DNA from 4 places in the Sphingomonas ginsenosidivorax genome. Region 1 is predicted to be linked to each of the others. Evidence: predicted binding sites of a transcription regulator. Region 1 holds the regulator's gene; each other region holds the start of a gene.
What was found. The regulator LexA, encoded in region 1, represses DNA repair genes until DNA is damaged. The targets are predictions, from matches to a motif close to GTTCCNCNCTTGTTCT.
Positions count from the first base shown of each region.

Region 2: FSB78_RS18955 (ImuA family protein) is a predicted target of LexA. The motif match lies at 4,863-4,878, and genes of this name have one in related genera.
Region 3: uvrA (excinuclease ABC subunit UvrA) is a predicted target of LexA. The motif match lies at 3,294-3,309, and genes of this name have one in related genera.
Region 4: radA (DNA repair protein RadA) is a predicted target of LexA. The motif match lies at 4,790-4,805, and genes of this name have one in related genera.

Region 1 is NZ_VOQR01000001.1:750,803-758,081, reverse strand. It holds gene FSB78_RS03340 (hypothetical protein) at 189-632, opposite strand; partial or broken gene FSB78_RS03335 (anthranilate synthase component II) at 797-1,375, shown strand; gene trpD (anthranilate phosphoribosyltransferase) at 1,471-2,463, shown strand; gene trpC (indole-3-glycerol phosphate synthase TrpC) at 2,463-3,254, shown strand; gene moaC (cyclic pyranopterin monophosphate synthase MoaC) at 3,251-3,718, shown strand; gene FSB78_RS19060 (hypothetical protein) at 4,000-4,164, shown strand; gene FSB78_RS03315 (molybdopterin molybdotransferase MoeA) at 4,164-5,345, shown strand; gene lexA (transcriptional repressor LexA) at 5,425-6,096, shown strand; gene FSB78_RS03305 (ComEC/Rec2 family competence protein) at 6,233-7,279, opposite strand, start outside.
Region 2 is NZ_VOQR01000002.1:169,160-176,438, forward strand. It holds partial or broken gene FSB78_RS18945 (error-prone DNA polymerase) at 1-2,395, opposite strand, end outside; gene FSB78_RS19705 (hypothetical protein) at 2,392-2,514, opposite strand; gene FSB78_RS19615 (hypothetical protein) at 2,716-2,961, opposite strand; partial or broken gene FSB78_RS19620 (Y-family DNA polymerase) at 3,509-3,778, opposite strand; gene FSB78_RS18955 (ImuA family protein) at 4,082-4,843, opposite strand; gene FSB78_RS18960 (DUF7146 domain-containing protein) at 5,007-5,939, opposite strand; gene FSB78_RS18965 (hypothetical protein) at 6,165-6,608, opposite strand; gene FSB78_RS18970 (single-stranded DNA-binding protein) at 6,828-7,151, opposite strand.
Region 3 is NZ_VOQR01000001.1:3,732,197-3,739,475, forward strand. It holds gene FSB78_RS17185 (GCN5-related N-acetyltransferase) at 1-130, shown strand, start outside; gene FSB78_RS17190 (glycoside hydrolase family 2 TIM barrel-domain containing protein) at 294-2,705, shown strand; gene FSB78_RS19165 (hypothetical protein) at 2,745-3,185, opposite strand; gene uvrA (excinuclease ABC subunit UvrA) at 3,318-6,215, shown strand; gene FSB78_RS17205 (hypothetical protein) at 6,235-7,077, shown strand.
Region 4 is NZ_VOQR01000001.1:2,577,050-2,584,328, reverse strand. It holds gene FSB78_RS11685 (NAD(+) synthase) at 1-766, opposite strand, end outside; gene FSB78_RS11680 (ArsC family reductase) at 877-1,230, shown strand; gene FSB78_RS11675 (DUF427 domain-containing protein) at 1,241-1,522, shown strand; gene panB (3-methyl-2-oxobutanoate hydroxymethyltransferase) at 1,698-2,558, shown strand; gene FSB78_RS11665 (tetratricopeptide repeat protein) at 2,627-3,331, shown strand; gene FSB78_RS11660 (PQQ-binding-like beta-propeller repeat protein) at 3,328-4,650, shown strand; gene radA (DNA repair protein RadA) at 4,826-6,196, shown strand; gene FSB78_RS11650 (CvpA family protein) at 6,447-7,016, shown strand; gene FSB78_RS11645 (iron-sulfur cluster assembly scaffold protein) at 7,013-7,279, shown strand, end outside.

The DNA.
Region 1 (7,279 bases):
CTGACGAAAGTCAGGATCCAGAGCCCCAAACGCCGACGCCCGTGACCCTGGATCCCGGATCAAGTCCGGGATGACGAAGGCTGTGCTGCCCCCTCGTCATCCCAGCGTAGGCTGGGATCTCCCGGTTTCGGTCCTCGCCCTCGCCTCACGAGATCCCAGCCTTCGCTGGGATGACGGAAGGGACCAAGTTACGGCGTCGTCGTCTCCGACGCATTCGCCCGCCGCTCCGCCGAATAGGCTTTCGCCCGCTGCAGGGCGCAGCCCGACTGGCCGCCGGTCCCGACCGCGGAACACGTGTCCGGCAACCCGCCGGCAATGCGACCCTGCTCGTCGAGCGCGGCGGCGCGGTTGACCCAGCTCTGGTTCTGCGCCGGAATCGGCTTGTCGTCGCGCAGCGACTTGGGAATGCGATAGGGCTGCTCGAGCGTCTGGCAGACTACGATCTCGTCCCCCGAACCCTTCGGGCACTCCTGTCCCGCGTTCAGCGTCACGCTGCGGACGCGCTGGGGCGGCTGGCCGGCCTGCGCCGTCTCGGCCTGGGTCGGTTGCGATGCCCGGGACTGGGTCTGGGTCTGGGCTGAAGCGAGGCCGGGAAGCACGACGAGTGTGGCAAACAGCGCGGTACGGAACATGACGGAAACTCCTTGTGAACGCTCAACGTTCGTCGCCGCGCATGGCTCCGACCTGAACGCCGCGATGCGACGACCCGAACTCGGTCGGCCGTTCCCGATTTGGTGTGCCGTCGCGGGTGTCGCAACACCGTTGCACGATCACCCCTATGGTTTATGGCGACCGCATGATTCTGGTCGTCGACAATTACGACAGCTTCACCTGGAACCTGGTCCATTACCTGATGGAACTCGGCGCCGAGGTGGAGGTGGTCCGCAACGACGCGATATCCGCAGGCCAGGCGCTGTCGTCCGGCGCGGACGCGTTCCTGATCTCGCCGGGGCCCTGCACGCCCAACGAGGCGGGCGTCAGCCTCGACCTCGTCGCCGCCTGCGTCGATGCAGGCAAGCCGCTGCTCGGCGTGTGCCTGGGGCACCAGGCGATCGGCCAGCATTTCGGCGGCCGGGTCGAGCGCGGGGGGCTGATGCACGGCAAGACCTCGCCGGTGCTCCACGACGATACCGGGTTGTACGCCGGCCTGCCCTCGCCCTTCCTCGCAACGCGCTATCATTCGCTGATCGTCAACGCGGTGCCCGACAGCCTGGTCGTCAACGCGACCGCCGAGGACGACACCGTGATGGGCTTCCGCCATGCGACGCTGCCGATCCACGGCGTGCAGTTCCATCCCGAGAGCATCGCGACCGAGCACGGCCATGCGATGCTGGCGAATTTTCTGGCGATTGCGGGAGTCGAACTCCCCTCCCGCCTGCGGGAGGGGCTGGGGGAGGGCCTGTCCGCAAACGCGGGCGCCGCCATGGGGACACGCCCTCCCCTACCCCCTCCCGCAGGCGGGAGGGGAATGTGACCACCACGACCCTTCTCCCCGATCCTTCCACGCCCCTCTCCCGCGAATCCGCGCGCGAGGCGTTCGCCGACATCCTCGACGCGCGCGCCAGCGAAGACGCGATCGCGACCTTCCTCGTCGCCCTCGCCGAACGCGGCGAGACCAGCATCGAGATCGCCGAGGCCGCGCGCGCGCTGCGCCAGCGGATGCTCCCGATCGCCGCGTCGGCCACCGCGGTCGACGTCTGCGGCACCGGCGGCGACGGCCATCACACGCTCAACGTCTCGACCGCGGTCGCGCTGGTCGTCGCGGCCTGCGGCGTCCCCGTCGCCAAGCACGGCAACCGCGCCGCCTCGAGCAAGGCGGGTGCCGCCGACACGCTCGAGGTCCTCGGCCTCGACATGGACCGCGCCGGCGCGACCGCAGAGGCGAGCCTCGCCGAGATCGGCATCGCCTTCCTGTTCGCCGCCAACCATCACCCGGCGATGCGGCGCATCACCCCGATCCGCCAGCGCATCGGCCGCCGCACGATCTTCAACCTGATGGGCCCGCTCGCCAACCCGGCCGGCGTCACCCGCCAGCTGATCGGCATCGCGCGCCCCGATTACGTGCCGCTCTATGCCGACGCGCTCGAACAGCTCGGCACGCAAGCCGCGCTCGTCGTCTCGGGCGAGGAAGGTCTCGACGAGCTGTCAGGCGCAGGCTCCAGCATCGTGGCCAGCATCGGCACCGTCGACCTGCCCGCCCGGATCACCCCCGACGACGCCGGCCTGCCTCGTCACCCGATCGAATCGATCCGCGGCGGCGACGCCGCGCACAACGCCGCCGCGCTGCAACGCCTGCTCCACGGCGAGACCGGTGCGTACCGTGACGCCGTCCTGCTCAACGCCGCCGCCGCCCTGATGGTCGCCGGCATCGCCCCCACCCTGACCGAGGGTGCCGCCCAGGCCGCGGAGGCGCTCGACGCCCGCCGCGCCGAAGCGCTGCTCGCCCGCTGGATAGCCTATTGATGACCATGCTCGACCGCATCCTCGAGACCAAGCGTGCCGAAGTCGCCGCGCGCAAGGCGACGACCAGCCTCGCCGATATCGACGCCGGCATCGCCCATGTCTCCAAGCCGCGGGGTTTTCGCGCCGCGCTCGACGCCAAGCCCGGCCATGCACTGATCGCCGAGGTGAAGAAGGCGAGCCCCTCCAAGGGCCTGATCCGCGCCGATTTCGATCCGCCCGCGCATGCCCGCGCCTATGAGGCCGGGGGCGCTGCCTGCCTGTCCGTGCTGACCGACGAGAGCTGGTTCCAGGGTGCCGATTCCTACCTGACCGCCGCCCGCGACGCGGTGTCGATCCCGGTGTTGCGGAAGGACTTCATGGTTGATCCGTGGCAGGCGACCGAAGCGCGGAGCATCGGCGCAGACGCAATCCTGATCATCGTCGCCGCGCTCGACGACGCACAGATGGCGGAGATCGAAGCCTCCGCGCTCGAATGCGGGATGGACGTGCTGGTCGAGATTCATGACGCGCACGAACTGGAGCGCGCGCTGAAGCTCAAGTCGCGGCTGATCGGGGTCAACAACCGCGACCTGCGCGACTTCTCGGTCGATTTCCGCCGCACGTTTGATCTGGTCGCGCTCGCGCCCAAGGACTGCACCTTCGTCGCGGAGAGCGGCCTCACCAGCCGCGCCGACCTCGACGCGCTCGCCGAAAAAGGCGTGCATTGCTTCCTGATCGGCGAGGCGCTGATGCGGCAGCCCGATATCGAGGCTGCGACGCGCGCGCTGCTCGCCCCCGCATCCTCGACATGAGCGGCCTCACGCATATCGACGCCGACGGTGCCGCACGGATGGTCGACGTCGGCGGCAAGGCCGTCACGACGCGGATCGGGGTCGCCAGCGGACGAATCACGATGTCGCCCGAGGCCGCCACTGCGATCGCTGCGGGCACCGCGAAGAAGGGCGACGTCCTCGCCGTCGCGCGCGTCGCCGGAATCATGGCGGCCAAGCGCACCAGCGACCTGATCCCGCTCTGCCACCCGCTGCCGCTCAATTCGGTCGACATCGCGCTGGACGTCGACGACACTGGCGTCACCGTCACCGCGACGACCTCGACCGACGGCAAGACCGGCGTCGAGATGGAGGCGCTGACCGCGGTCTCGGTCACGCTGCTGACCATCTACGACATGGCAAAAGCGATCGATAAGGGCATGATCCTGAGCGACATTCGCCTGCTGTCGAAGCGCGGCGGCAAGTCGGGCGACTGGACCGCCTGAGGCGCTCGCCTAGCGCCTCCCGTCATCCTGACGAAAGTCAGGACCCAGGGCCCCGTGCGCGACGCCTGCCCCCGCGGAACAAGGCGGCGGTCGGCAGCCGAAACTCCTCAAGACACACTTCCCCGGCGAAGGCCGGGGCCCAGTTGGGAGGTAGCCGTGACGGAGCGCCACCCTACGTTACCCTTGTTCCCCAACTGGGCCCCGGCCTTCGCCGGGGAACCTGACCTCGCCAGGATGACTCAGCGCTGTCCTACACAGCCAGGATATGCCAGCCCCGTGGCATGATCCGCCGCGCCACCTCCCCGAAAAACCTCGACGTCCAGCGCCCCCTCAACATCGGCGCCGCGAAACCCTTGGACGCCCGCAACGTTCTCGACATGCGCGACGCAAAACCCGTTCGTCGTCTCAACATTCTCAACATTCGCGCCGGAACAGCCCCTCGATGATCCAACTCCTCCCCGTCGCGGATGCCCAGTCGCGGCTGTTCGCGCTCGCGCCCCGTGTCGAGTCCGAGACGCTTCCCTTGCGCGACGCCGCCGGCCGCTGGGCCGCGCAGGACATCCTTGCCAACCGCACGCAGCCCGCCGCCGACCTCTCGGCGATGGACGGCTATGCGATCCGCTTCGCCGACATGCCCGGACCCTGGACCGTGATCGGCGAAAGCGCGGCGGGACGTGCCTTCGACGGCGAGGTCCGCACCGGCGAGGCGGTCCGCATCTTCACCGGCGCCGCGCTGCCCGCGGGCGCCGACACCGTGCTGATCCAGGAAGAGGCCGCGCGCGCGGGCGAGGCTCTTACGCTGGACGGCGAAGGGCCGCCCTATCTCGGGCGCAACACTCGCGCGCGCGGGCTCGACTTCACCATCGGCGACCGGCTGGTGGCCAAGGGCGACCGTCTGACGCCAGCGCGGATCGCGGTCGCGGCGACCGGGGGGCACGGCACGCTCGGCGTCAACCGTCGCATCCGCGTCGCGGTCGCGGCGACCGGTGACGAGCTCGTCCCCCCCGGCTCCACCACCTCCGGCCTCGCGCTGCCCGAATCGAACGGCATCATGATCGCGGCGATGCTCGCGGACCTGCCCGTCGACATCGTCGATCTGGGCATCCTGCCCGACCGGCTCGAGACCTTGCGCGATGCCTTCGCGGCAGCACGATGCGACCTGCTCGTCACCACCGGCGGCGCGTCGGTCGGCGACCACGACCTGGTGCGCCCGGCGATCGAGGCGGCGGGCGGCGTCATCGATTTCTGGCGGATCGCGCTGCGGCCGGGCAAGCCGATGATGGCCGGCCGGCTCCGCGACGCGACCGTGCTCAGCCTGCCCGGCAACCCGGTTTCGGCGTTCGTCACCGCGACACTGTTCGTCCGCCCGCTGGTCGCACACATGGCCGGTGCCCGCGATCCGCTGCCGCAGACGACGCACGCACTGCTCGGCGAAGATCTCGCGGCGAACAACGCGCGCACCGATTATATGCGCGCCGAAATCAGGGACGGCCGCGCCTATGCCTCGACGATCCAGGACAGTTCGATGCTGCTCACGCTCGCCCGTTCGACCTGCCTGATCGTGCGCCCCGGCAACGCGCCTGCCGCCAAGGCAGGCGACTCGGCGGAAATCCTGGTGATTGCCTGACCGGTGCTTGACCCAGCACTTGACGTGGTAAATTTTGTTCCATAGAAGTTCCCAGTCTGTTCCGGGCCGGAGAATTGCCATGCTCACGCGCAAGCAGCACGAGCTCGTCTGCTTCATCAACGATCGTCTCGAGGATACCGGGGTGTCGCCCTCGTTCGAGGAGATGAAGGACGCGCTCGACCTCAAGTCGAAGTCGGGCGTCCACCGCCTGATCAGCGCGCTCGAGGAACGCAACTTCATCCGCCGCCTGCCCAATCGCGCCCGCGCACTCGAAGTGCTGCGGATGCCCGAACGCGCCGAGAAGAAGGCGCCGGCCAAGGCGCCTGCCGCTCCCGCCAACGTCAAGTCGGCACCGCAGCCGGCGAACGACGTGATCGAGATTCCGCTGCACGGCCGGATCGCCGCCGGCGTGCCGATCGAGGCGTTCGAGGGATCGTCGATGCTCGCGGTCCCCGCCGCGCTGCTCGGTGCGGGGGAGCATTATGCGCTCGAGGTTTCGGGCGACTCGATGGTCGAGGCCGGGATCCTCGACGGCGACTATGCCCTCATCCGCCGGACCGAGACCGCCCGTGACGGCGAAATCGTCGTCGCGCTGATCGAGGAAAGCGAGGCGACGCTCAAATTCTTCCGCCGCGAAGGCGCGATGGTCCGCCTCGACCCCGCCAACCGCGCCTACGACCCGCAGCGCTACGCCCCCGCGCAGGTCCGCGTGCAAGGGAAGTTGTCCGGTATCCTGCGCCGCTACGACTGAAGCTCCTGTCTCCCGCGAAGGCGGGAGAAGTCCTGAGCGCGGCGACTGGGAGCTGCCGGGTGCAGGTTCGATGGAAGCGGGACTAGGTATTGCGCGTATTGAAACCGTCATCCTGGGCTCGACCCAGGACCCAGGGTCACGAGTGCTGCGCCTGCGACCCTGGATCCTGACGTTCGTCAGGATGACGGGCCCTCCAGACATGATCGCGTCCTCGAAAACCAGGACGGTGCGTGAACGCGCGCGGCGCCGCCTGCACCCGCCACGGATGCCGATCGCCCGGCGATAAGACCGTCGTTACCCGTCCGGTGCCGAGCGTGACCGCCACGCCCCCCGTCCGCTGCAACGTCCACCGGTCGAGCCGCAGCCACCGCGGCATGCAGCCCCGCGGCAACCCGCGCTCGCTGACGACGATATCGGCAGACCGGCACGCCGCGATTAGCGCGGCCGTCGGCACCGGATACAGGCTCCGCGTCGCCACGATCCGCCACGTGCGCGCGCCCGCGGTGATATCGGTCATGCACAGATCGCGACTGCACCGTGCATCGGGCTGGTCGGACAGCCATGACGGTTCGCCGATCAGCCCACCATTCTCGGCCAGCGTATCGCGGACATAGTCTCCCGCCCGATCCCGCAACAGCGCCAGCCCTGCCGCGGTCCGCACCGCGACATGCCGCCCGTCCCCGGTCACCAGCAGGTCCGGCGCCGGCGTCGCCAGCGCCCAGCTCGCCCCGAACAGCAGTGGCACCAGCCCCAGGCGTCGCCACCGCGTCCGCCACAGCGCGATCCATAGCCCCCCGCCGACCATCGCGGCATAGGCACCGTCAGGCATCGCCGGCAGCGATCGGACAGCGCCCGGCACCGCCGCCACGAGATGCGCAAGCCAGAGGAGAAGGTCGAGCGCCTGCTGGACCAGCCACCACAGGGGCGCACCCAGCTCGACCGCGTCGAGCAGCAACGCCGCCGCCTCCAACGGCATGACGACGAAGGTCGTCAGCGGGATCGCGACGATATTCGCGACCGCGCCGTACAGTCCGGCGCGGTGGAAATGATAGACCGCGATCGGCATCAGCGCCGCCTCGACGACGATCCCCGTCAGCAGCAGCGAACCGAGCGCGCGCGCCAGCCGCCGTGCCGCGCCCTCCTCGTGCGGTCCGAACAGCGCGGTGATCCGCGGATGTTCGTG
Region 2 (7,279 bases), on a different contig from region 1:
AGCCCGAGCCGAACGGCGAGGTAGCGCCCGCCGGTCGGCTCCAGCGTGCAGCCCCAGCGGCTGGCGTTGATGCACGGCGGCCGCACCTCGACGCCGTGCTCGCGGGCGTCACGGACGATCTGCGCGGGCGCGTAGAAGCCCATGGGATAGGCGTTCATCAGCGCCGCGCAGAACACGTCGGGATGATGATGCTTCATCCAGCTCGACGCATAGGCGATCTTGGCGAAGCTCGCCGCGTGGCTCTCGGGAAAGCCATAGCTGCCGAAGCCCTCCAACTGGCGGAAAGTGCGCTCGGCGAACTCACGCGGGTAGCCACGCGCCACCATGCCTTCGACGAGCTTCTCGCTGAAGTGGCTCACCCCGCGGTGAACTTGAACGTCGCCATCGCGCGGCGCAGCTGGTCAGCCTCGGCCGGCGTGAACCCGGCGCCGACGATCGCCACCTTCATCGCCTGTTCCTGGAAGAGCGGCACACCCAGCGTCTTCTCGAGCACCGCGCGCAGCTCGGGGCGCGGGTATTCCGGCTTCTCCAGCCCCTCGCGACGGCGGAGGTACGGGTGAACCATGTCACCCTGGATCGGTCCCGGTCGCACGATCGCGACCTGGATGACGAGGTCATAGAAGCGGCGCGGCTTCATCCGCGGCAACATCGACATCTGCGCGCGGCTTTCGATCTGGAAGGTACCGAGCGTATCCGCCTTCTGAATCATGGCGTAGACCGATGGATCGTCGTCCTGGAGATCGGCCATGCCGACCCGCACGCCTTTCGACTCCTCCAGCAGATTGAAGGCCCGGTTCATGCAGCCGAGCATGCCGAGACCGAGCACGTCGACCTTCATGAACTTCAGGGCATCGATGTCGTCCTTGTCCCATTCGATGATTTGGCGGTCTTCCATCGCAGCGGGTTCGATCGGCACGAGGTCGTCGAGCCTGTCGTGCGTCAGGACGAAGCCGCCAGGGTGCTGCGACATGTGGCGGGCACCCCGATCAGCTTGCGTGCGAGATCGAGCGTCAGCCGGAGACGCCGGTCGGCGATGTCGAGGTTCAGCTCGTTGACCTGCTTCTCGCCGACCCCTTCCGCGGACCAGCCCCAGACGAGGCCCGCGAGCGAGGAGGTCAAGTCCTCCGGCAGGCCCATCGCCTTGCCGACGTCTCGCACCGCGCCGCGCGCACGGTAGCGCTGGACGACTGCGGTCAGCGCCGACCGGTCGCGGCCGTAGGTTTCGTAGATCCACTGGATAATCTCTTCGCGCCGCTCGTGCTCAAAGTCGACGTCGATGTCGGGCGGCTCGCGGCGTTCGCCCGATACGAACCGCTCGAACAACAGCTCGTGCTTGATCGGATCGATCGAGGTGACCTCGAGCACGAAGCAGACGCAGCTGTTCGCCGCTGAGCCCCGTCCCTGACAGAGAATGCCGCGGCGGCGCGCCTCGCGGACGATGGCGTAGACGGTGAGGAAGTAGGGAGCGTAGCCGAGCTCGCCGATGAGCCGCAGCTCGTGCGTTATCTGATCGGCGTAGGCAGTCGGCACCGCGCCTTCGAACATGCGGGCGACTGCCTCGTTCGCCAGCTTCTCGAGCGCCCCCTGGGCGGTCAGTCCCTCGACCAGCCGCTCATGCGGATACTGGTAGGCGAGTTCGCCGAGATCGAAGGTGCAGGCGCGGGCGATGTCGACGCTGGCCCGCAGCGCGTCGGGATAAGCCCTGAACCGCCGCACCATCTCGGCCGGCGGCTTCAGCGCGCGGTCGGCGTTGACCTCGCGCCGGTAGCCCAGCTCGTCGACGGTGCACTTCTCGCGCACCGCCGTCACCACGTCCTGGAGCAGGCGAACCTCGGGCGCGTGGTAGAGCACGTCGCCGGTCACGACGGCGCGGACGCTTGCCTCGCCTGCTTGCCGGGCGAGGGCGTCGATGCGAACCGCGTCGTTCGGTCTTCGCCGCTGGAACAGCGCCATGTAGCCGCGCCGGCCGAACACCGTCTTCAGGTCGGCGAGCGCGACACGGTTCTCGGCATCCGCCTCGTGCGGCAGCAGGATGGCGATCAGCCCCTCCGACCAGGGCTGGAGATGTGCCAGTGGAGAAGGCACCCGCCCTTCCCCTGCCCGCTTCTTGCCGACGGTGAGGAGCCGTGTGAGCCGCGACCAGGCGGGACGATCGGTCGGATAGAGGAGCAGCCGCCGGCCGCAGGAGAGATCGACCCGCGCGCCCGCAATCGAGCGCACGCCGGTCGCCTTCTGCGCCTCCCAGGCGCGGACCACGCCCGCGACGGTGCCGATGTCGCCAACGCGAGCGCGGGGTAGCCGAGAAGCGCCGCGCCGCGAACAACTCCTCCGCGCTCGATGCGCCGCGGAGCAGCGAGAAGTGGGTGAGCATTTGCAGCTCGACATAGTCGGTCATGCGAACACGCCGTGTATCCACCAGCTGAGATCGCCGGTCGTCTCCTCGACCGCATCGCCGCGGCGGAACACCCAGTAGCGACCGCCATGCTCGTCCTCGACGCGGTAGTAGTCCCGCACCGCCCAGACCTCGGCATCGCGGCGCCACCACTCGCCATGGATGCGCTCGGCCCATCGCCGGCGACGATCGCGTGCGTCCGCCCCCGCCACTCGAAGCGACGCGGCGGCTGGTCGGCAGCAGCGCGATCACCCGCGACAGCGGTTCCGGACGCGCGAACAGGCGGATGGGACGCTGCCAGTCGGGCCATGTTCCGGGCACCATCACCGGGTCGGAGCGGGTGACGGCCCGTTCCGGCACATGGCTGTCGACGGGAGCGTTCCGGTAGACCGAGCGCGCGCCGATCCGCCGGCGACGACGTCGACCAGCCGGGCGGGATCGCGCACGAGCGTGTCGCCGGCGAGGACCGCGCCGAGGTCGACCGCATCGAGCGGCTCGGTATGCGGCGCGATCAGCCGGAACTGCTCCAGTCCCATGCCAGGATCGATCCGCTCGATGCGCAGCTTCATGAGACGAAGGAGGTGTGAGATCTCGCGCGTCGGCCGGGACGTTCCGACGCCACCACCTGCTCGCCACCGTCGACGCGCAGCCCGACGAGGCGCAGCGACCGGGCGCCGAGACCCGCCGCTGCAGGACCTCTGCGAGATCACCGAGGAGGTCTGCCATGACCTGCTCGATGGCCTCCGCCGTGCCGATCGGTTCGAGCAGCCGCCGTTCGGCCATCGGCACCTCCGGGTCGTCGCGCGGTGTGATCGGCTCGGCCCACCGCGCCGAGCGCCTGATCCAGCCGCTTAATTGCGGCAAGCCCCAGACGGCGTGCCAGCGCCCGCGTGCGACCGGCAGCAGGTCCGCGATCCGCTCGAAGCCGAACTTGCGCGCGGCTTCTAGCGGAGAGGGCGGGAGCCGCAGCGCGGCGACCGGCAGAGGCGCGATCGCGGCGGCCGTGTCCCCTGCCTCGACGCGGATCAGGTCTGCCCGCCCGTATCGCGCCAGTGCATGGGCGGCGCCCGGCGTGTCCGCGACCGCGACTCGTCCAGTGAAGCCTGCGCGACGGCACAAGGCGAGCAGCCGCCGACAGAAGCGCTCCTCGCCGCCGTGCAGGTGATCGCAGCCGGCGAGGTCGAGTAAGAGGCCGTCGTTCGGCGACACGGCGGCGATCGGCGACCATCGCCGCACAGCGAGCAGCGCCAGCCGGTCGAGCAGCGCGGCGTCCGCGGCGGGCTCCGCGGGGCGGACGTCGAGATCGGACACGAGTGCGCGCGCGTGGGTAACGGCCATGCCGACGTGGATGCCGAGACCGACCGCTGCTGGGCAGGCGGCAACCACCTCCTCGCGTCGACCGACCTTGTCGATCAGCGCGAGCGGCGCATGCGCGACGTCTGGAACCAGGGTCGTAGCACGTCCGGGGCAACGCTAAGCGTCCTTGAACGGATGGTCGGCTGCTTCGGAACGCCGCCCCAGCTCGCGCATAGGCGGCCGCGCATGCGCTGGCAGCGCCGCGATATCGCCTTGCACGTTCACGCGTGTCGGCATGCTTCGTGCCCAGCGCGCGCCCGGCCGCCAGTTTGCCGCCGCGCGGACGGAGCAGGCACCGGGATCGTCGTCGACGGGGATTTGAGCGGCGGGCGGTCAGGCTGCCGCGACGCGGACCGTTCCTGCCGTCTCAGCCGCTCGATGGCCAAGTGCGGCAGGAACAGCGAGACGACCCGTCCCATCGCTGCCCTCCACGATCAGAGAAAAAGGTTCGCCCCCGCGCTGACGGGCGAGTTCGACGAGCCAGCGCGACCGTCCGACGCCCGCGACGCCGAACCGTGCCGACGGTGCGCTGCCGACCCGCCAGCGCGTCCACGCCGCGGACGGCTCGTCGAGCGGATCACGCTCGCGCGACCGCCGGCGTCGGAGCAGCAGCACCGGCATGTCGGCATCCGCCGCCACGAGCTGCAGCCGCCTGGTGGCGACCATCGACACCTTGCCGACCTCCGCGACGATCGCCGAGGGCGTGCCATCGCGAACCGCATCCTCGACGACGGCGAGCAGCGCCGCATCGTCATGGGGCTGCGCGTGGATCACGTTTGCCGCCGGCAGTCCTGCCTGAGCGAGTCCGGGCGCATACAGATCGGTGCGGCAGCTCGCCCACAGCACCGGTCCGCCCAGCGCCGCCGCCTCTCGCGCGGCAATACCGGCCAGGAAGAGCGTCGCCGCCGCCTCGTCGGCCAGCGAAGCGCTGAGCGCCGCCGCCTCGTGCAACGCACCTGCCCGAAGCCCTCCTCCCCCGAGTCGCCGATCGAGTTGCTCGATGCCGAACGGCAGGATGCGATGGTCGGTGACCGGCGTCGCGATCGTCCGCAGCTGAGCTATGGTCGCGGGTAGATGTTGGATAGCAGCAGGCATGGGAATTTAAACTCGGGTTGTTCCCTTTATGTTCCAGCGTTGAGTCCGATTGGTCAAGTCGTAAACGGGCTCTGGCGCAGCGAACCGTCGCTGAAGTTTGCCGATGTGTCCGAGCGGAGCGGACGGTTACAGCGGAGCGTGAATTAGGCGGTTGCCTGTCGCTTCAATCCCGCATTTGCATCGTCGGATCGCTTGCGAGCCGCAGGCGTGCTCGCCAGGCATCGTTCCAGTCGTCTTGGTTTTCCGGCACCCGGCTGACGAGTTCGCGACCGTTCGCGGTCAGGTGTTCACGCGCTTTCTCCAATAGTCGCTCCGCGGCTCGGCCTCGATCACCATAGACGATGACACGCCGTACCTTCTCAGGGATTGCAACGAAGGCAAGCCGCTCGACGCCGCCGAGCGCCCATGTCGGTGTACCGAACCAAGCCATCGCCGAGAGCGCGTCCTCGACACCCTCCGCGAGACCGAGTTCATCCGTCGCCGGAGCCAGTCGGATCGCAGCTACCCCGAGCAGACCCAAGGCGGCCTTTGGCTTGGGGATCGGCTTCTGGAGCACGTTCGTCGGGTGGAGAAAGGTTCGCTGTACGGCGACGATGCCGACATCGTTTTCGACAGCCGCGATAAGCGCCGGCATGACCCGCCTGGCGCTGCCAGCGCCCAAAATGGTTTCCGAGTTGAAGCGCAAGGCCCTCGAAAAGGGCGGCGAAAGCCCCCGAGCGATAAGGTACTCCTCGGCAAGCGTGCCGGCGATCGGTCTGCTTGCCCGCCACAGGCGAACAGCCAACGCCCCCATGTCACGCTTGGGCGTGTCTGTCGGCATCACCACGGCGCTGCGATCGTGAAGCCGATTGCGCTGAAGGGCCTTCATGACCTCGACGGGCGTACAGCCAGCGAAACAGTGGAAGAGGATCGCCGTATCGCCGAGCCGGACGGAGAGGCTCGGTGTTGAATCATCATGTGCGGGACAGCGGCACTCGCCGCGCGTACCGTGCCACACCCCGCCGAGCTGCTCGACGATGGCCTGAGCGCGAGACGAGGCATCAAGCGGAAGTCGCGCCATCGCCATTGTTCCGTGGGTTTGATGGAAATCGAGCAATGGAGCCTCCGGACAGTACCAAATATCCGGACGGCAACCTCGCCTCTCCTGCCGAGCGCAGGCTGACGAGACGCGAGGAAACAAGCTGGTCGCTGGTGCCCTGCGGAAGAACGAGGGCGCCGTTGCGGTCCGCCCTCCCACGTCTCCACTGGTTGGAACACAATCTACTCGAAAGCACGAACGGGCAGTGCGCGCATTTCGGAGGCGGCCACAGTCGAGCCGACGTTAGGTGTAGCGGCCGGTAAAAAGGTCGCCCAGCGCACGCCGACGAAAGGCATTCCACCATCGACGTCGACGATGTTCCGGAGCGTCGTGGATCATATGGCACCGGGGGCACAGCGCAGCGAGGTTGCGCCATCGCGGTCCGCTGAACGTCGGGTCGTGGTTGAGGTGAGCGGTAGCGAGATAGACAGGTCTGCGGGTCATGCGGATCGCATCGAGCGAAACGAACGAGGGTGGCTGTCGAAGCCGCCGGCCGGTACCGTCGCGCCAGGCGCGGATCTCGGCGTCCCACCACACCCCTGCCGTACCAGCTAGCTGCGCGACCCGCCGGCCATGAGGTCGCTGGCAGTGCTCGCAGCGGCCGCCCGCACGCTTGAAGCGGACGATCCTGCTGATTTCGGGCCAATCGATCGGATACAGCCAGCGATGTTCCGGACGGATCGGCATGAGGAGACTCTGATTCATCCGACATCGGAACGAAAGGAGAAAATTGCCTGTACGATGAAGATGAGATCATTATTCGGCTGTCCGCAACAGATGCGGGCTTCACGCCGGTCCGGGAGAGCGCGCCGCTGAAGCGGGCGATTTGGTCCGCCAGAACGGCATGCCGCCGCGAGAGCGGGGAGGAGGTGCCTCTACAGTTCCGAAAGCCGCTCACCGTCATGATCAACTCTCCTCGCCATCGCTCTTCGAGAGCACCGAAAACGTGTCGGCGATCAGCTCGGTGCGGTACGCGACGTCACTGGCTTCACCATGGCTGCGCTCCCGGACGCGACCGGTGACGTGTACCAAATCCCCTTTCGCTGCGGCTTCGATCTGCTGCGTCACGTTCGAGAAGCAGACGACACTGTTCCAATAGGTGTCCTTCTTCCAATCGTCTCCATCTCGACGATTGTAGTTGGCGGCGACGCTGACATAGGTCACCCGCTCGCGGGTCGTGATTTTTCCGATCCTCCCGATGATACGGAATTCGGCGATATTCTGTGGCATCGTTCACTCCTTTTTCTGGAAGTCCAAATTGTCGGCAGATGCGCCGCGTGACGAATCCGATAGGGTTTCGTCGGAGTGAAATTGGTACCGCGCCCACGTTTTCGCGCGTCGCATAGATGGCATAGGCC
Region 3 (7,279 bases), 3.0 Mb from region 1:
CGCACCCCCCGAGATCCTCGCGCGCGCGATCGCACTCGGCGACGCCGTGATCGCCGGCACCGAAGACCTCCACGCCCTCAACCGCCGCTCGCTCGCCTGGCGGGGTAAAACGCGTTCGCTGGCGGACTGAGGGGCGCATCCGGCTGCGATGTCTACCGCCGTTCAATAAATGATAGCTGATATCATAATGTAAAAACTGTTGTGTTCAGTATCGTGACGGTGCCAAATTCTCCGAGGCCCCTCGTGCGTCACGCTGACCAACGGGAAGGGCAATACAGGGGCGGCTGTCGATGATGAGCACGAAGATTCCGGTGACCGTGTGCGCGTTGGCCTGCTCCGCTCCGCTCATCGCTCAGGGCGAGAAAGACAAGCAGCCGAGGATCAACCAGCTCTACGACTTTGGCTGGACCTTCCGGCAAGGCGATATCGCGGGAGCGCAGGACCTCGCCTTCGATGACCGCAACTGGCGCAAGCTCGACCTGCCGCACGATTTCCAGTTCGAACAGCCTTGGGACAAGACCGCCAACCGGGGCCGCGGGTTCAAGGCGCCGGGCGTTGCCTGGTACCGCAAGACCTTCACGGCCGACAGCGGCTGGAAGGGGAAGCAGGTCCTGCTCGACTTCGAAGGGATCATGTTGTCCGGCGAAGTTTGGGTGAATGGCAGGAAAGTCGGCGGCACGGCCTATGGCTATCTCGGCTTCGAGGCCGATATTTCCGACGCCATTCGCTACGGCGCCGACAATGTCATCGCCGTGCGTGCCACGACCAAGGACGGCAATTCGCGTTGGTACACGGGGGGAGGGTTGTTCCGCGACGTGCATCTGGTGGTCAGAAACCCGGTATCGATCGCGCGGCATGGCATTTTCGTGACCACGCCGGTCGTTTCCGCGGCTGGCGCCCAAGTCAACGTGCAGGTCGAGGTCGCCGGCCTCAAGGGCAAGCAGGACGCGGTCGAAATCAGGACGAGGATCTTTTCGCCGGATGGCAAACTCGTCGGTACGACCCAAAGCCAGGTTCCTGCCCCGCGGAACCTGCCGACCGTCGAGGTGGCGATGCCGAACCTCGCCGTTGCCGCGCCCAACCTGTGGTCGGTCGAGACCCCCAGCCTCTACACGGCCGAGGTCGAACTGGTCTCCGGCGGCAAGATCGTCGACCGGCTGACGAAGCGCTTCGGCATCCGCACCGTTGAGTTCTCCAAGGACTTCGGCCTTCGTCTGAACGGCAAGAAGGTTTTCCTGAAGGGCGTCGCGAACCACGACGATCTCGGCGCGGTCGGGGTTGCCGCGCACCGGACGTCGATCGCCCGGATGATGGACCGGCTGAAGGCGTTCGGCTTCAACCATATCCGCACCTCGCATAACCCCTATTCGGAGTCCTTCCTCGACCTCGCCGACGAGAAGGGTCTGCTGATCGTCGACGAGCTATACGACAAATGGGGCAGCACCGCCGCCTGGGCGGGCAGCGTACCCTGGAACGACGTCTGGTTCGACAACGAGAAAGAATGGATCAAGCGCGACCGCAATCACCCGTCAGTGATCATGTGGAGCTTTGGCAACGAACTGCAGTTCCAGCAGGAACGGTGGAACTGGCCGACCGGCGACTGGGGCAAGACCACCTATCGCATCATGGATGCCGTCGCGAAGCGCTACGATCCGACGCGCAAGACGACCGTGGCGATGTATCCGGCGCGCGCCAACGGCATCATCAAGGCCAATCCGGCCTTCAACATCGAAAGCAATATCATCCCGCCCGAATTGGCGACGATCACCGATGTCACGAGCTTCAACTATTTGTGGGTCGATTACCCGCAGTACCTGAAGCACGCCCCCGACCTGATCGTGTACCAAAGCGAGGCTGTCACCAACGAACTGGCCGCGCCGTATTTCGGCATGGACCGCGACAGGATGGTCGGCTTGGCCTATTGGGGCGCCATCGAATATTGGGGAGAGTCCGACGGCTGGCCGAAGAAGGGCTGGGCCTATTCGTTCTTCAACCACGCGCTGGAGCCATTCCCCCAGGCGTGGCTGGCGAAGAGCATCTTCACCGACACGCCGGTGGTCCATATCGGGGTCGTTGACAACGAGGGCGAGGCAAAGATGTGGAACGACGTGATGGTCGGCCAGAAGATCATCTCGTCGAACTGGAACCGGCAGGCCGGCAAGCTCTACAACGTCTACACCTATACGAACGCCGAGGAGGTCGAACTCCTCGTCAACGGCAAGTCCATCGGTGTCCAGAAGAACGCGATGGATGTGACGAAACGGAACACGATCTACTGGAAGGATGTGCCCTACGCCGCAGGGCAACTCACGGCGATCGCGCGGACGGGCGGAAAGGTCATCGCCAGGGACCAGATCGAAACGACCGGCAAGGCCGTGGCGCTCAGGATCGAGATCGAGAACACGGCTTGGAAGGCGGACGGCATGGACCTGCAATATGCCAAGGTCTATGCGGTCGACAGCCGGGGGCGCGTCGTACGTACGGCAACGGATCCGATCACGTTCCAGGTCAGCGGCGCCGCCCGGTTGATCGCCGTCGACAATGGCGACCATTGGAGCGACGATCTGTTCTCGGATACCAGGAAGGCGCTCCATGATGGCTTCGCCATGGCGATCCTACGTTCGGATCGACGACCCGGACAGGTCAGATTGACGGTGAGCGGCGCCGGCTTGAACGGCGCCAGCAGGACGCTGCGGGTGAAATGACGCCGCCCGGCGAGCCCGTGCCGAACCCGCAGCCATCCCCTACCGCTTCGCGAAAATCCGCCCCAGCAGCATGTCCGCCGCCGCGCCGATCTGGTCTGCCATCTGCTGCGGGTTGATGCCGGGGGTACCGGGCTTCGGGGTCTCGGGCTTCGTCTCGGCCTTTGAAGCCTCCGACTGGGGCGCCTCGGGGCTGGCGGCCGCCGGCTTCGCCGTCTCGGACGCCTTCGCCTCGGCCTTGCGCGCCGCGTTGGCCGCGACGAGGCCGCCGACCATCGCCAGCCCCGACGCGATCGCCTGGCGCCCCTCGGGCGAATTGGCGCGCTCGATCAGCGCCTCGCCCTTTTTCCGGAGCTCCTTGGGGACCTTGAACCCGGCGATCTCCTTGGGGATCTTCACCTTGGGCTTGTCGGTCTTCTTGGTCCCGTCCTTGGTTTTCGCCATATCGTCCTCGCGCCGCTGTGTACGACCGAGATAATACACGCGTGGTTCTTTTCAATCGGGGGGGCTTTCGATCGGAGGGCTTTTCGGCCGGGTGGGTGCTGGCACGCGGGTTCGTGCGTTCCTATCTCCGCCTCTGGCATCCGGCCAAGAACAGAAGTAGAACCCTCCGATATGCTGACTCACATTTCCGTCCGCGGCGCGCGCGAGCACAATCTCAAGGACGTCGATATCGACATCCCCCGCGACACGCTGACGGTGATCACCGGGCTGTCGGGCAGCGGCAAGTCGAGCCTCGCCTTCGACACCATCTATGCCGAGGGGCAGCGCCGCTACGTCGAATCGCTGTCGGCCTATGCGCGCCAGTTCCTCGAGCTGATGCAAAAGCCCGATGTCGACCATATCGAGGGCCTGTCCCCTGCGATCTCGATCGAGCAGAAGACGACCAGCCGCAACCCGCGCTCGACCGTCGCGACGGTCACCGAGATCTACGACTACATGCGCCTGCTCTGGGCGCGCGTCGGCACGCCGTACAGCCCGACCACCGGGCTGCCGATCGCCGCGCAGACCGTGTCGCAGATGGTCGACCGCGTCCTCGCACTCCCCGAGGGCACGCGCCTCTACCTCCTCGCCCCCGTCGTCCGCGGGCGGAAAGGCGAGTACCGCAAGGAGATGCTCGAGTGGCAGAAGGCCGGCTTCACGCGCGTCCGCATCGACGGCACGATCCACGAGATCGACGAGGCGCCCGCGCTTGACAAGAAGTACAAGCATGACATCGAGGTCGTGGTCGACCGCCTCGTCGTCGGCGGCGACATCGCTACGCGCCTCGCCGAAAGCTTCGAGACCGCGCTGAAGCTCGCCGAGGGCCTCGCCTATATCGACCCCGCCGACCCGGTCGCGCCGCACACGCCGAAGTCGGAGATCCTCGGCAACAACGCCCCCGACGGCCGCATCGTGTTCAGCGAGAAATTCGCCTGCCCGGTCTCGGGCTTCACGATCAGCGAGATTGAGCCGCGGCTCTTCTCGTTCAACGCGCCGCAAGGGGCGTGCCCGGCGTGCGACGGCCTCGGCGAGAAGCAGCTGTTCGACGAGGACCTCGTCGTCCCCAACCACGGCCTGTCGATCAAGAAGGGCGCGGTCGTGCCCTGGGCCAAGTCCAACCCGCCCTCGCCCTATTACATGCAGGTGCTCGGCAGCCTCGCGCGCCAGTTCGACTTCGCGCTCGACACCCCCTGGTCCGACCTGCCCGCGGAGGTCCAGAGCCTCATCCTCCACGGGTCGAAGGGCAAGTCGGTCACGCTGACCTTCATCGACGGCAAGAAGAAGTACGACGTCAGCAAGCCGTTCGAGGGCGTCATCGGCAACCTCAACCGCCGCCTGCTCCAGACCGAGAGCGCGTGGATGCGCGAGGAGCTGTCCAAGTACCAAAGCGCCGCCAAATGCGAGGTCTGCCACGGCGCGCGCCTCAAGCCCGAGGCGCTGGCGGTCAAGATCGGCATGAAGGACATCGCCTACGCCACGCATTTGTCCGTGGTCGACGCGCTGCAGTTCTTCACCGACATCCCGGCCCAGCTCGGCGACCAGCAGAACGCGATCGCCGAACGCATCCTCAAGGAAATCGTCGAGCGCCTCGGCTTCCTCAACAATGTCGGCCTCGACTATCTCAACCTCGACCGCACCAGCGGCACGCTGTCGGGCGGCGAGAGCCAGCGCATCCGCCTCGCGTCGCAGATCGGCTCGGGGCTCTCGGGCGTGCTCTACGTCCTCGACGAACCGTCGATCGGCCTGCACCAGCGCGACAACGACATGCTGCTCAAGACCCTTCGCAGGCTCCGCGACCTCGGCAACACCGTGCTCGTCGTCGAGCATGACGAGGACGCGATCCGCACCGCCGATTACGTCATCGACATGGGCCCCGGCGCGGGCGTCCGCGGCGGCGAGGTCGTGGCGCAGGGCACGCTGAAGCAGCTGCTGAAATCGAAGACCAGCATCACCGCCGACTATCTGACGGGCAAGCGCAGCGTCCCCGTCCCGGCCACGCGGCGGAAAGGCAACGGCAAGAAGCTCACCGTCCACAACGCGGTCGCCAACAATTTGCGCGGCGTGACCGCCAGCATCCCGCTCGGCACCTTCTGCTGCATCACCGGCGTCTCGGGCTCGGGCAAGTCGAGCTTCACGATCGACACGCTCTACGCCGCCGCCGCGCGCGAACTGAACGGTGCGCGCATCCTCCAGGGCAAGCACGACAAGATCACCGGCCTGCAATATCTCGACAAGGTCATCGACATCGACCAGTCGCCGATCGGCCGCACGCCGCGCAGCAACCCGGCCACCTATACCGGCAGCTTCACGCAGATCCGCGACTGGTTCGCCGGCCTGCCAGAGGCGCAGGCGCGCGGCTACAAGCCCGGCCGGTTCAGCTTCAACGTCAAGGGCGGCCGGTGCGAGGCGTGCCAGGGCGACGGCGTGCTCAAGATCGAGATGCACTTCCTCCCCGACGTCTATGTGCAGTGCGACGTCTGCCACGGCGCGCGCTACAACCGCGAGACGCTCGAGGTGAAGTTCAAGGGCCACAGCATCGCCGACGTGCTCGACATGACGGTCGAGGACGCCGCCGAGTTCTTCAAGGCGGTCCCGCCGATCCGCGACAAGATGGCGATGCTGGTCGAGGTCGGCCTCGGCTATGTGAAAGTCGGCCAGCAGGCGACGACGCTCTCGGGCGGCGAGGCGCAGCGCGTGAAACTCGCCAAGGAACTGTCGCGCCGCGCGACCGGCAACACGCTCTACATCCTCGACGAACCGACGACGGGGCTGCATTTCGAGGATGTCCGGAAGTTGCTGGAGGTCCTCCACGCGTTGGTCGAACAGGGCAACACGGTGGTGGTGATCGAGCACAATCTCGACGTCATCAAGACCGCCGACTGGATCATCGACCTGGGCCCCGAAGGCGGCGTCAAGGGCGGCGAGATCGTCGCCGAAGGCGTGCCGGAAACGGTGGCGAAGGCGAAGGGGAGTTTTACGGGGAAGTATCTCGCGCCGTTGCTAAAAGTCGCTAAGCTTGAGGAGGTGTAGCGGCACTGCAGGGGGATAAATGTTTTACATCCACGTTCTCAGGATAAAATGTGAAGGTTTACCCCAGGGCGATCTCCTCAGGTCAAGAGGTAATCCGTCTTCTATAATTGTCAGATCGATTGAATCAAAGCCAACCGCGGATGTCGGACGTGGCTCAGAATGGCATATCGGGAATGTCAAAACTATTGAAGAAGGCGGGGTGTCTTTTGCCATGGGTCGTACTCAGGCTGTCACTACGCAGCAGTTCGATCAAAATACCCATGATTTTGTGGAGGAGGAGGCGATGCGTGCTCCATTTACATTCGGGGTGTTTGATCCGGATCTGCAAGTGTGTGGTGTAATTCGTAAGGCTGGTGTGTCAAAAAGCTCAAGCGAAATCGCCGGTAAGCTCCAAACCCTCCTGAATGCTGCCCCCTTTGCGAGGGAAGCAAATTCAGTAATTGTTGTTGAAACAATCTCAGATCCGGTGAATTTCTTGGACGCTATAAAATCGGCAAGGGCTGTAATCCGATTTGGATTCACTGTTTCAAGGCCCAATCCGTTAGATGTGGAGCGTTTGATACAGGGGCCCGCCAAAGAATTTACTCAAAAAGTATCTGGTGAGCGGACAAGGGTGGAAACGGAAGGTGAGGATCTCGACAAAGAGGCTATTGAGGATGTCATAAATGCCGTTGCTGCCGATGGGGAGGAGGCTGCGGCAACAATCAGGCCTCAAGATGGTGGGCCGCCAAGGCGAGTTCATCTGTGGGGGAATCCGGTAACGGAACGCGTTGAGTCCGACCCAAACATCTCGGTATTGGTATCTGTTCTCGATGCCGCTCGGCGTGGTTATCGACGGATACGGGGTGGCTCGCAGGCCTAATGGATAACTTTTGGAAATGGCTTGTCAGGGGCTCGAGAAAAGGGGCCCGGGGCTTCTGGAATATTATAAATTGGTTCTTACTTGTTCATGTAGGAATTGCGGCTGTCGCTACGGTATTGATCGTGGGCGATCCTACGTTGTTTGCTCAAAAGGCATTATTCCCCGCGTCCTCGGTTTTGATCGGTCTTTCGATGGCGTGGAC
Region 4 (7,279 bases), 1.8 Mb from region 1:
CGTGGATCATGCCTTGGCCGTCCCACGCCACCTCGGTGGTGCTCTCGCCGGGCCCCGCCGCCGAATAGACGTACGCGCACACGCCCCGCGCGCTCTGCGCCGCGCACAGCATCGCCCGCTCGCGCGCCTTGCCGACGACGATGTTAGACGCCGACAGGTTGCAGCAGATCAGCGCACCCGCCAGCGCGCCCGCGGTCGAGGGCGGGGTAGGGGCCCAGTAATCCTCGCAAATCTCGGCATGGACCACGAAGCCCGGCCGGTCGCGCGCGGCAAACACCAGGTCGGCCCCGAACGGTACGCTCCGCCCCGCGACGTCGATCGACAGTCCGGTCAGTCCCGCGCCACTCGCGAACCAGCGCTTCTCGTAATATTCGCGGTAGTTGGGCAGGAACGTCTTGGGCACCACGCCGAGGATTTCCCCGCGCGCAACCGCGACCGCGCAATTGTACAGCCGCCCGTTGCGCGGCAGCGCGACGCCGACGAGCAGCACCGTCCGCAGCTCTACGGTCGCCGCCGCCACCGCGCCCAGCGCCTCGTCCGCCGCGCGCTGCTGCGCGCTCTGCAGGTGCAGGTCGTCGATCGCATAGGAGCTGAGGTTGAGCTCGGGAAACACCAGGAGGTCGACGCCCTTGGCATCCGCGTCCACGGCAAGCGCGATGGTCTGCTCGGCATTGAACGCGGTATCGCCGACCGACCCCAGGGGCGTTGCCGCGGCAACGCGGATCAGGCCGTGGCGATGGATCGCGTAGAAGGGGTGCTCGCTCATGCCCGCACCGATACCCGCGCCACGCCCGCGGCGCCACCGGCTTCCCATTACCCCTCTCCCGCGAACGCGGGAGAGGGGTAATGGGCTAGGGACGCGACGGAAGGACTGGCATGACCTCTACCCTCTACGGAATCCGCAACTGCGACACGATGAAGAAGGCCCGCGCGTGGCTCGACGCGCACGGGGTCGACTACGCGTTCCACGACTACAAGGTCGCAGGCATCGACGCCGCCCGGCTCGCCGACTGGATCGGCCGTGTCGGCTGGGAGGTCCTGCTCAACCGCGCGGGCACGACGTTCCGCAAACTGCCCGAGGCGGATCGCGCCGATCTCCATGCGGCGAAAGCCACCGCGCTGATGCTGGCGCAGCCCTCGATGATCAAGCGCCCGGTGCTCGATACCGGCAACGCGCTGCTGGTCGGGTTCAAGCCCGAGCGCTATGAGGCCGCAGAGCTTACCCGCTGAGGAGAAGACCATGCCCGTCGCCACCTGGAACGGCACCGAAATCGCGCGCTCCGACGACACCGTCGTCGTCGAGCGCAACCATTATTTCCCCGCGGACAGCATCGACCCCGCGCTGCTCGAAGACAGCGCGACCACCACGCACTGCCCGTGGAAGGGCGACGCGCGGTACAAGACGCTCGTCGTCGACGGGCAACGCAACGTCGACGCAGTCTGGTACTATCCGGAACCCAAGGACGCCGCCGCCGAGATCAAGGGCCGCTACGCGTTCTGGAAGGGCGTGACGGTCGCGTGACCGCCAATCCTCCCCTGCAAGGGGAGGTGGCAGTCCGAAGGACTGACGGAGGGGGAGCGCCCTATCGAGAGCGGGTCACCCCTCCGTCTGGCTGCGCCAGCCACCTCCCCTTGCAGGGGAGGATCGGGGGCGGTGGATTGTACCCCGCCGCGCCCTCGCGCTAAGACCCGTCGCCATGTCCACGACCTTCCAGCTCGACACCGCGACGAGTCGCGCCACGCCCACCCCCGCGCCGATGAAGCGCCTGACCGTGCCCGCGATCCAGCGTCGCAAGGGCGGCGAGCCGCTGGTCATGCTCACCGCCTATACCGCGCGGATGGCGCAACTGCTCGACAGCCATTGCGACCTTTTGCTGGTCGGCGACAGCCTGGGGCAGGTGATCTACGGCCTCCCCTCGACGCTCGCCGTCACGCTCGACATGATGTGCGCGCACGGCGCCGCGGTGGTGCGCGGCAGCTATCACAGCGTCGTCGTCATCGACATGCCGTTCGGCAGCTACGAGGCGAGTCCCGAAGCTGCCTTCGCCGCCGCCTCGCGGATCATGGCGGAGACCGGCGCGGCGGCGGTGAAGCTGGAAGGCGGCGAGGCGATGGCGCCGACGATCGCGTTCCTCACCGCGCGCGGGATCCCGGTGATGGCGCATATCGGCCTCACGCCGCAGGCGGTGAACGTGCTCGGCGGCTATGGCGCACGCGGGCGGACCAACGCCGAGCACGCCAAGATCATCGGCGACGCCCGTGCGGTCGCCGAGGCCGGCGCATTTGCGATGGTGGTGGAGGGCGTACTCGAACCGCTCGCGCGCACCATCACCGCGGAGGTGTCGTGCCCGGTGATCGGCATCGGCGCGTCGGCCGACTGCGACGGGCAAGTGCTGGTGACCGAGGACATGCTCGGCCTGTTCGATCGCACCGCGCGGTTCGTGAAGCGCTATGACGACATGGCCGGCCGCATTTCCGCCGCGGTCGGCGACTATGCCGCCGAAGTCCGGGCGCGGACCTTCCCGACGTCCGAGCAGACCTACGCGGCGAAGGAGTGATCCGACTTTCGTTTCACCCGTGTCGCGGCTAAGGACCGTGCGTTCCCTTTCCAGATCCGGAGTTCTCCTTGGCCCTGCCGCCGAAAACCGATGAAGCATTCCTGCGCGAGGTCGACGAGGAACTGCGTCGCGACAAGCTCGCCGGATTCTGGACCAACTGGGGCATCTGGGTCGGGGTGGCGGTCGTCGCCGCGCTCGCAGCCCTGGGCTGTTTCCTCTACTGGCAGCACCGCCAGGCCGAGGCCGCGGGTATCGAGGGCGAACAGCTCCAGGCCGCCTATGATTCGCTCGGCGCCAGCAACGTGCCCGCCGCGTCCAAGTCGCTGGCCGAACTCGCCGGCTCGAACCGCGACGGCTACCGCGCGCTGGCAATGTTCACGCAGGCCGACATCCTGCTCCAGAAGAACGACCTGAAGGGCGCCGCCGCCAAGTTCGGCGCGGTCGCCGCCGATGCGTCGCTGGCAAAACCGTTCCGCGATCTCGCGCTCGTCCGCCAGACCTCGGCGGAATATGACACGCTCAAGCCTCAGGTCGTGGTCGAGCGCCTGCGGCCGCTCGCGGTCCCGGGCGGGCCGTGGCTCGGCAGCGCGGGCGAGATGGTCGGCGTCGCCTATATCCGTCTCAACCAGCGCGCCCAGGCCGGCACGCTGTTCGGCCAGATCGCACGCGATACCAATGTCCCCGACACGATCCGTCAACGCGCGGTTCAGATGGCGGGCGTACTGGGCGTCGACGCCGCGCCGAACGCGACCCCTACCGAGGTAACGAAATGAAGAACGCCTATCGTCTGAGCGTCGCGGTGGCCGCCCTTCTGGCGCTTGGCGGCTGCGGCATCTTCAAGGGCGGGGCCAAGAAGACCCCGACCGTCGGCGAGCGTGTGCCGATCCTGGTCTCGGAGAACGAGGTCGAGACCGACAAGACGATCGCCGACATCCAGGTCCTGCTCCCCGCCGCCGCGCCCAACGACGCCTGGGCCCAGCCCGGCGGCAACCCGACGCATTCGCTCGGCCAGCTGGCACTCGGCAACGCGCCGACGCGCGCGTGGCAAGTCGGGATAAACGGCGGCTCGAACCGCGAGCGGCTCGCCGCCGCGCCGGTCGTCGCCGAGAACAAGCTGTTCGTGTCCGACGTCGCAGCAGTCATCCACGCCTATGCCGCCGACACCGGCGCGCCGCTCTGGACCACCCCGCTCACCGAGGGCAAGCTCAACGCCAGCGCACGCTTCGGCGGCGGCGTCAGCTATGACGACGGCAAGGTCTATGCGACCGACGGCGTCGGGGACGTCGTCGCGCTCAACGCCGCCGACGGCAAGCAGCTGTGGCGGGTCAAGCCCGGCGGCCCGCTGCGCGGTTCGCCGACGGTCGCGAACGGGTCGGTCTACGTCCTCACGCAGGACAACCAGATCTTCTCGCTCGATCAGGGCGACGGCAAGGTCCAGTGGGTCCAGTCGGGCACGCTCGAGACGCAGGGCGTGTTCGGCGTCGCGGCGCCTGCGGTCGGGCAGGGCACTGTCGTCGCGGGCTTCTCGAGCGGCGAGCTCAGCGCCTATCGCTACGAGAATGGCCGCATCCTGTGGCAGGACGCGCTGTCGCGCACCTCGGTAACGACGTCGGTGTCGAGCCTGTCGGACATCGACGCCGCGCCGGTGATCGACAATGGCCGCGTCTATGCGGTCGGGCAGGGCGGGCGCATGGTCGCGCTCGAACTCGCGACCGGCCAGCGGCTGTGGGAGCAGAATTTCGCCGGCATCTCGACGCCGTGGATCGCGGGCGAATGGCTGTTCGTCGTCACCGACGACGCGCGCCTCGTCTGCCTGTCGCGCACCAACGGCAAGGCGCGCTGGATCGCGCAGCTCCAGCGCTTCCAGAACGAGAAGAAGCGCAGCAACGCGGTCACCTGGTACGGTCCGGTGCTCGCGGGCAACCACCTGATCCTGACCAACTCGCGCGGCGAGATCGTCTATATCAACCCCGGCGACGGTGCGGTCGCCTCGACCGTCGAGACCAAGGTGCCGTTCACGCTGCCGCCGATCGTCGCCAACTCCACGCTCTACACGCTCGACCAGAAGGGCAAGATCACCGCGTATAGGTGACCTGCAGTTCCCCGGCGAAGGCCGGGGCCCAGTTGGGGAACTACGGTAACGAAGCACTGGCTTCCGTTACATCTGCCTTCCCACCTGGGCCCCGGCCTTCGCCGGGGAGCACCTATGGAGAACGGTGTCCGCTAAAGTCGTTCCCCTATCGTTCCGCTTTTGCTACGTCACTCAGATGGCAAAACCGCAGAAACGTTACGTATGCCAGGCCTGCGGGTCGGTGGCCTCGCGCTGGGCCGGCCAATGCGCCGACTGCGCGGAATGGAACACGCTGGTCGAGGAGGCGAACACCGCCGCGACGCCGTTCCATTCGAAGCACAACCTCCAGACCGGCGGCCGCGCGATCCAGCTGGTCGGGCTCGACGCCGAGATCAAGCTGCCCGACCGCATGGCGACGGGGATCGCCGAACTCGACCGCGCACTGGGCGGCGGCTTCGTGGAAGGCTCAGCGACGCTGATCGGCGGCGACCCCGGCATCGGCAAGTCCACCCTGCTGCTCCAGGCCGCGGCCAAGATGGCACTCGCCGGGCAATCGGTCGCCTATGTCTCGGGCGAGGAAGCCGCCGACCAGGTCCGCCTCCGCGCGCGGCGCCTCGGCCTCGGCAACGCGCCCGTCCAGCTCGCCGCGGCGACCTCGACGCGCGACATCCTGACGACGCTGCAGACCCGGCCGCCCGCCTTGCTCGTGATCGATTCGATCCAGACGATGCACTCCGACCTGATCGAGGGCGCGCCCGGCACCGTCAGCCAGGTCCGCGCCTCCGCGCAGGAACTGATTCGCTTCGCCAAGGAACGCGGCACCGCGGTCGTGCTCGTCGGCCACGTCACCAAGGACGGCAGCATCGCCGGCCCCCGCGTGCTCGAACACATGGTCGACACGGTGCTGAGCTTCGAGGGTGAGCGCAGCCACCAGTACCGCATCCTGCGCGCGATCAAGAACCGCTTCGGCGGCACCGATGAGATCGGCGTGTTCTCGATGCAGACCGAGGGGCTGGCCGAGGTCGGCAACCCGTCGTCGCTGTTCCTGACGCACCGCGACGACGCGATGACCGGCGCCACCGTCTTCCCGGCGCTCGAGGGCACGCGCCCCGTGCTGGTCGAGATCCAGGCGCTGACCGTGCGGCTGGCGAGCGGCGCGACGCCCCGGCGTGCGGTGGTCGGCTGGGATTCGGGACGTCTCGCGATGATCCTCGCGGTGCTCGAGGCGCGGTGCGGGCTCAGCTTCTCCTCGGCCGAAGTCTATCTCAACATCGCCGGCGGCTACCGCGTGCAGGATCCCGCGGCCGACCTCGCGGTCGCGGCGGCGCTGATCTCGGCGATGTCCGAGCGCCCGGTCCCGGTCGACGCGGTCGCGTTCGGCGAGGTCGCGCTGTCGGGCGAGATCCGCCCGGTCGCGCACGGCCCGCTCAGGCTCAAGGAAGCGAGCAAACTCGGCTTCGAACGCGCGCTGGTGCCCGCGTCTATGACGGATGAGAAATCGGGGATGCGGCTGCAGGGGTTCAAGACGCTCGCGGCGTTCGTCGAGCATATGCTCGGGCGGGGATAGGGGGCCAACGCACCTTGCGAATCCTCCCCCGCCAGGGGGAGGTGGCGCCGAAGGCGACGGAGGGGGCGGACACGGAACGGAAGTGGCCGCCGCCCGCCCCCTCCGTCAGGCTTCGCCTGCCACCTCCCCCTGGCGGGGGAGGATTGCTGGCCACGCCATCGGCGGCGCCCCCTGGCAGGGGAGCATTGCCGGCCAAGCCATCGCTGTCGCCCCCTAGCCGTAGGCCCCCCGCATCCCTATTCCATCCTCCATGAACCTGACCGCGCTAGACATCGTCGTCCTCCTCGCCGTCGCGGGATCCGCGGTTCTCGGGCTGCTGCGCGGCTTCGTCACCGAAGTGCTGTCGCTGTTCGCGTGGATCGGAATCGTCGCCGCGCTCAAACTCTTCCACGTCCCGCTCGCCGCGATGCTGACGCCGGTCGTCGGGACGGTATCGGGGGCCGCCGTCCTCGCCTTCGCGATCATCGCAGGCGTCACCTATATCGGCGGCCGCCTCGTCGCCAACGCGATCGGCAAGCGGACGCGGACCTCGATCCTCGGACCCGTGGACCGCGCGCTCGGTCTCGGCTTCGGCGCGCTCAAGGGCCTGATTCTCGCCAGCCTCGCCTTCCTGCTGACGACGCTGGTGCTCGACACGCTCCACGGCGGCCCGTCGCGGCGGCCACTCTGGATGACCACCTCGCGCACCTATCCGCTGCTCAACGCGACCAGCGCGAGCATCGCCGATTTCGTCGACCGCCGCCGCCGCGGCCTGCCGGTGTTCGGCGCGCGGACGCCGCTTGCTCCCACCACCGAGAACGTAAGCGATCCAACATTATGACGATGGGTATCCCACCGGAAATTCTGCGACATACAGCGTATCAGTACCCTGGCCGGCTTACAGAACCGATGGGATCCGCTGAAAAGCGCTCACCAATTTGCGGCAGCCGAGTCATCGTAGATGTTAATCTGAACAATGAAGGCCGGGTCAGCGATATTGGCATGCGTGTGAACGCGTGCGCGTTTGGCCAAGCCGCTGCAACCGTCTTAGCTCAGAGCTTGGCAAATAGGACACCAGCAGAGTTGTCATCGCTGCGAGATAAC